DNA from 2 places in the Paenibacillus sp. CF095 genome. Region 1 is predicted to be linked to the other one. Evidence: riboswitches for the same ligand, from Rfam matches in the RefSeq annotation. Region 1 holds a riboswitch; the other holds the start of a gene.

What was found. Region 1 has a riboswitch for ZMP and ZTP ahead of BLS69_RS22090 (TIGR01440 family protein). Riboswitches for the same ligand answer to the same signal wherever they lie in the genome.
Region 2: it holds a riboswitch for ZMP and ZTP, as region 1 does, so the genes downstream of both, BLS69_RS15500 (DJ-1/PfpI family protein) here and BLS69_RS22090 (TIGR01440 family protein) in region 1, are expected to answer to the same signal.

What each region holds. Positions count from the first base shown of each region.
Region 1 covers NZ_FMZN01000002.1:643,261-646,674, forward strand. Annotated here, with positions in the region: gene BLS69_RS22080 (manganese efflux pump MntP) at 1-532, shown strand, start outside; gene BLS69_RS22085 (low molecular weight protein arginine phosphatase) at 591-1,163, shown strand; ZMP/ZTP riboswitch at 1,260-1,341, shown strand; gene BLS69_RS22090 (TIGR01440 family protein) at 1,483-2,076, shown strand; gene glyA (serine hydroxymethyltransferase) at 2,295-3,414, shown strand, end outside.
Region 2 covers NZ_FMZN01000001.1:3,551,214-3,554,627, forward strand. Annotated here, with positions in the region: gene BLS69_RS15485 (class I SAM-dependent methyltransferase) at 1-467, opposite strand, end outside; gene BLS69_RS15490 (VOC family protein) at 727-1,110, opposite strand; gene BLS69_RS15495 (GNAT family N-acetyltransferase) at 1,286-1,759, opposite strand; gene BLS69_RS15500 (DJ-1/PfpI family protein) at 1,771-2,049, opposite strand; ZMP/ZTP riboswitch at 2,101-2,182, opposite strand; gene BLS69_RS15505 (GNAT family N-acetyltransferase) at 2,238-2,753, opposite strand; gene BLS69_RS15510 (YfiT family bacillithiol transferase) at 2,788-3,312, opposite strand; gene BLS69_RS15515 (GNAT family N-acetyltransferase) at 3,360-3,414, opposite strand, start outside.

The sequences.
Region 1 (3,414 bases):
GTTGGTAACCATTTTGATCATGGCTGTTGCGCTTGGCCTCGATGCGTTCTCGCTCGGAATCGGAATTGGTATGAAAGGAATTCGGCTGAGGGATGTATTGCGAATCAGTACAGTAACGGCGCTATTTCATATCATCATGCCGCTCATCGGCATGTATATGGGCAAATACGTAAGCTCGCTGCTTGGTGACATTACGACGTATGCGGCAGGTGGATTGCTTGTTCTGTTGGGTGCTCATATGATTCTGAATGCATTCCGTGAAGGTGATACAAAGCTGGTGGACCACCGTTCCCTGCTCGGTGTTGTTTTGTTCTCCCTCAGCGTAAGTGTGGATTCGTTCTCCGTTGGCGTTTCCTTAGGGATGTTTAGCAGTGATCTGATCATAACCGTACTTGCTTTCGGCGTTTGTGGCGGGGTGATGTCGGTGATGGGTTTGCTATTAGGCCGTCGGGTGAGCCAGAATCTAGGGGATTACGGCGAAGCTATTGGTGGCGCAATCTTGCTTGCGTTTGGACTTTTGTTTATATTTTAGAATAAAACTTGAGATATCATATCATTTGCATCATATGTAAAATGGGGAGGCTAACACAATGAAACATATTTTATTCGTATGTACAGGAAATACGTGCCGCAGCCCCATGGCAGAGGGGCTTTTGCGAAAACTGGCATCAGAGCGTGGCATTCAGGTAGAGGTTCGCTCTGCAGGTGTGGCAGCAACGTCGGGTATGCCGATCTCCCGTCATGCGGAAGCAGTGTTGAGAGATCATAACGTTGAAGGTCCACCTCATTCCACACAACTTAGCTCTAACCTGGTAGGTTGGGCCGATCTGGTTCTAACATTAACACGGAGTCATAAGCAACATGTCATGCAGGTATTTCCCGATTCAGTCCACAAAACCTATACATTGAAAGAATATGTGGAGGATGATGAACAGGTATTAAGTGATGTTCAGGAGTTGGACAGCCTGTTTGCAACGCTGGAGATGAAACGTGCCCTTGGGCAAGAGATCCTGGCATCGGAGCGTGAACGAGCCATTGAGATTAGACAACGAATCCCAAGTTTCGACATCTCCGATCCATTTGGGGGAAGTCGTGATGATTACAATATAGCTGCAGCTGAGATTCGGACTGCATTGGACCGGCTTTTGGATAAGCTGGGATAATTCTGATCCTGCGGGGCAGGTTATAAAAATAGGACATGTGATGTAAATTAACCGTTGATTTTAGACGCGGGTTGTTTTATGATGAAGGGGAAAACAGGGATCCGGTGTAACTGGCGACGAAGTGGGCATAACCACGATGGAGCACCGGAACAAACGGCCGGTCGCCTGGGCAAAAGAGCAATTCTGCGTTACCCGCAGACTGCTCTTTTTTTCGTCTTTCATCTGATTATTCGCTATAATAGTACCTGAGATGCCGTGCAAGAATACGAAGGACAACCAAGAGACAGCGGGCATGATTTTATCGGGAGGCGATGATAGGATGACTATAGAGTTAGATTCGGAACAACCCGGATTGCAGGAACAGACCGCGTCTATTCTGCATGAACTGGCGCTTGCTGGACAGCTTGGGCCTGGACAGATCGTTGTGATCGGTACAAGCACAAGTGAAGTCGCAGGCGCTCGGATTGGTACGAGTGGTGCCATTGAAGTGGCGCAGCTGCTTCTTGCGGGTATACGCGAGGTGCAGGAGGAATTCGGTTTTGACACGGTATTCCAATGTTGTGAGCATCTGAACCGTGCGCTGGTAATGGAACGTTCTGTGCTTACTCGTCTTGGATTGACCGAGGTTGGTGCAGTACCCGTGCCCAAGGCCGGAGGTTCAATGGCATCCGCAGCATATCGTTCGCTGACCGATCCATGCCTGGCTGAACATGTGCAGGCCCATGCGGGACTGGACATTGGGGAGACGATGATTGGGATGCATCTCCGGCATGTAGCCGTACCCTATCGTACAGCGCTCCGCTATGTTGGAGATGCACGTGTGACCACAGCGTTGACTCGTCCGAAGTTGATTGGCGGCGAACGCGCGGTGTATCGTATGGAAGAACAACCAGATTCGACATTTTGTGACTAACATATAAAGCGAGACTAATTGGGTTACACTCCTGACTTTGATTGCATCACCATCTTCCGATCGCTGTTATCCCCAGATTTTTTTATTCCCTATTTGAAGGGGAAATCCGCTGATAAAGGCGACCACTTCGTTTCTTCAGATTGGTGTTGCACTCGCCGTTTTTGTGTAAACATTAGTTTCACTTTATAACTTCACTTATACCTGGGAGGAATTTAATCATGGAACAATTGCGCAAGAATGACCCGGCAGTACTGGAAGCGATGAATCTTGAACTGAAACGTCAACAGAACAACATCGAACTGATTGCATCCGAGAACATCGTAAGTGAAGCAGTAATCGAAGCATTGGGATCTGTTCTGACCAACAAGTACGCTGAAGGATATCCAGGCAAACGTTACTATGGCGGTTGTGAGCATGTGGACATCGTTGAAGACATCGCGCGTGATCGTGCAAAAGAATTGTTCGGAGCAGAACACGTGAATGTTCAACCTCACTCCGGTGCACAAGCGAACATGGCAGTTTATCTTGCAGCGTTGAAACCTGGTGATACTGTACTTGGTATGAACCTTGCCCATGGTGGACACCTCACACACGGTAGCCCGGTTAACGCATCCGGTTTGCTGTACAACTTTGTAGCATACGGCGTACAGGAAGATACATTCCTGATTGATTATGATGAAGTACGCAAAGCGGCTTTCAAACACCGCCCTCGTCTGATCGTTGCAGGTGCAAGTGCATATCCGCGTACCATTGATTTTGAAAAGTTGGCTTCCATTGCCAATGATGTAGGTGCTTTGTTCATGGTGGACATGGCTCACATCGCAGGACTGGTTGCTGCTGGTTTGCACCCAAACCCGGTTCCACATGCGCATTTCGTAACAACAACAACACACAAAACGCTTCGTGGACCTCGTGGTGGTATGATTCTGTGCCGCAAAGCGTGGGCAGCAGCGATTGATAAAGCCGTATTCCCTGGTTCCCAAGGTGGACCTCTAATGCACGTGATCGCTTCCAAAGCGGTAGCATTTGGAGAAGCTTTGCAGCCTTCGTTCAAAACATATGCACAGAACGTTGTGAAAAACGCACAGGTTCTGGCTGAAACACTGATCGCTGAAGGATTGAACATCGTATCCGGTGGTACAGATAACCACTTGATGCTGATTGACACACGCAGTGTAAACATCACAGGTAAGGAAGCTGAGCATGTGCTCGATTCCATCGGTATTACCGTGAACAAAAATGCAATTCCATTCGACCCTACAAGCCCGTTTGTAACGAGTGGTATTCGAATTGGTACACCTGCTGCAACTTCCCGTGGCATGAACGAAGAAGCTATGG
Region 2 (3,414 bases), on a different contig from region 1:
ATATCGCCAAAACCAGGAGCAAAACAAGTCATTCCAAAGTATCCTCCAGGCCGGAGTGCATTGTGGACCATCTCTATGTAGGGAATGCGCTGATGTGGTAACAGATGATGCAGACAACCCGAGTCGTAGACAAGATCATATTCTTGCTCTGGGGACAATTCGAACACAGAGCGACATTCAAAGTGCACATCCAGTTGCTCTTCTGCCGCCCTCTCTTTAGCCCAGGCAATCGCTGTCTCGGAAAGATCATAAGCATCTACCTGATATCCTTGGCGGGTTAGATACAGCGCATTTCTGCCCGGGCCACACCCCAGTTCCAGTGCCTTGCCACCGCTTAGCTCACCTTCGTTCACATGTGCTACCAGATTCTCATCCGGTTTGTTTGGGAAAAAGGGGATTGGTCTGTTCCGATCCTCATAGAAAGGTTCCCAAAATTGCTTGGCAGATCTGAAGTCCGCATCGAGCATATCATATAGATCCTGTACACTTTTAATCGTCTTTTCCACAACCACATTCCTCCTTCAATGCTCCATCCAAACCTTCATTTCCGACTATCCATTCCTCGTCATTTTCAATGAATTATCCACACTCTATTATAACATTTTTACCCAGTAGTTCTCTATTTTTCTTGTGCTTTTCTACTTAAAAACAGAAGCTTTTTCCCAACAAAAAAACGACCGACATGAATGTCGATCGCTTACAATCGTAGAGGTTTTGAGTTGTAACTTACTTCGCCCGTTCCAAGACTGCAAAGTAATTTCCTTCATTATCAGCAAAGTTGAAAACACGCCCCGTTGGCATCTCAACAATCTCTCCAACCGTTACATGTTTACCAGCCAAGTCGGCATATAATTTATCCAGATTTTCAGTGAAGAACATTAACGAAGGTGTTCCCAGGTTTACACCCGCCGACATCCGTTCGACGAACTCTTTGTCATGGAGAATAATACTCGTCTGCGAATCTGGAGTAGGCGCGATCTCAATCCATCTCATGCCCTCGTCAAGGTTTACTTCATCCACAATGTGGAATCCTGCGACTTCGGTCCAAAAAGCCAGTGATTCATCTTGATTATTGACATACAACATAATTTGGCCGACTTTGCTAAACATGGATCAATCACTCCTCTGATCATCTAATCTCTCAACATCCTGCTTATCATTCCTCAAATTCCAATAGAGTATAACATGCAGGACAGCTTTTTTATCATCTTTCTTTGCAAGTACATGCAACTTAAACTGAAGTACAATTTTTATGCTTCCACTACAATTAGTTTTTTGAAGTTACTTATAGTGTTTTAACAAGTGAAAGTCTATGAAACCCCGAGGTATAATAATTCATATCGATACTTTCCTTTTGAAAATTCATTCGTTCATAAAATACAAGCGCTGCTTCATTTTCTTCATGATCAAGTGTGTAAAGCATGACATCACTACAGCCAAATTCAGCTATATTTATACATATTTTTGTAATTAGTGTACGTGCTACTCCCTGTCGAAGGTGTGATTTGCTTGTAACAACGCCAACGATTTCATACCGGTTAACAGTAGGCTGAAAGATATAACCAGCATGACCTATGACAACATCTGCTTCGTCAACCATGACATAATAAGCACTGATACGTTCATCCGTCATTTTTAAAAATGAATCCCAGCGCGTAGGATACTGATCGCGTATAAACGAAGGAAATTGAAAATCATGATCCGTCATCATTTTCAGCACTGCTGGCTGATCAATCGCTTGAAAAAGGCGAATAGTCATCTTTTTATCCCCTACCTCTTAGTGTGCATGTAGACATCTTTTAAGTTACCGGCTTCATAATATGGATACTCTAGTTTTTGCTGAACTTGAAGGACGATCTCCGTAGACGTTAACATTTCGACCAAGTATAGTCCCAGGTCAATAGAAGCCGTAACCCCCGCACCAGTTACCGTATTACCATCACGCACTACACGCGCTGAAATTACTTCTGCACAATAAGGATTCAATAAATCATAAGCAGATGAGTTGGTAGTAGCCCTTTTTCCTTTTAGGAAACCTGCTGCCGCCACCTGTCCTTTCGTTCCCTGAATAATAAATAAAGTGTTTGATCAAAAGATCAAACACTTTGCCCAGGCGTACGGCATATAATATATGTGCTTCCTCGTGGTTCACTCCACGTTTACGCCAGTCACACACAACAGATATTTAACAACTAGTATACATGACATCTTTCATCACTGTATATATATGATGAAAATTATTGCGCGTCTTTTAACTTCTTCGTAAGATAAAGTACAACATCGTCGTCCATAATCGTTTCTTCACCCGGCTGAATGTAATGATCATGTTTGTGTACACCGTGACCGTCTGGTATGTACCCGCGATGGGCATATAGAACTTGCGCTTTGCCATAATCGGAAAACACACCTACACCAATGCCTGCTACATCCGTTCGTTCCAGAATAACTTCCTCTGCTCGGTCCATCAACCGTGAACCAATACCTTGGCGCTGGAACTTCATCAGCACATTAAAATCGTTAATTTCGGGAATGCCTTGTTCCCTGAAAGACGGGTAGCTGGAATACCACAATACATTCACGTATCCGGCAAATTCTCCATTTAACTCGGCTACCAAGGTTACGCGCTCCCCATTCTGTTGTTCAGCCAAGTAACGAAGATACTGCTCAGCGAATCTCCCCCAACCCTGCTCCTGAAACGCCTTTGATATGATTACAGGATCGCTCTCATTTAATAGTCTGATATGTACACTCAATGATGAATCCTCCTTAAAAAGATATTTCTCCTTGCTATATTCCCAGTCTCTCCCGAAGCGATGTGATGTGAGCAACATGGTGTTTGCCATGCCAAGCATACATGCCCAGATTATAATCCAGTCTTGTCGTTTCTTCCGATGAGGGATGATAAAATTGTTTGGCATAATCTGCATCTGTCAGCGCGTTTAACAGAAACACCCAACGACGATGGAGGGCATCCAGAATCTGAAGCGAGAATTCAACATCCAAGTCTCTTGAATCACTCAATTCAGCCCAGCGTTCTTCATAATAAGGCCGAATCGTTGGTGTATCCTCTGTCAGGGCCAACTTGAAACGAATCATACTGTTCATATGGCTGTCTGCCATGTGGTGAATGACCTGTTTGAGCATCCATCCACCTTCTCGATAAGGCAGACTTAATTGATCTTCACTCAATCCCTTTACCGCTTCTCGTGCACGTTCAGGCAACTCAGCAATGTCATGAATCCACTTCTCCCGTTGTGCCAAAGTAACTTCACCCGTGTGTACAAATGGTCCTATCGGAAATCTTTCATCCATCCATTATTCCTCCTTGTTTCTATGATTCAAATAACTTTTAACATTATCTAAGGAGCATATTCCATAAGCCAACAGTCTCTCATCTGTCCTTCATGCTGCTCA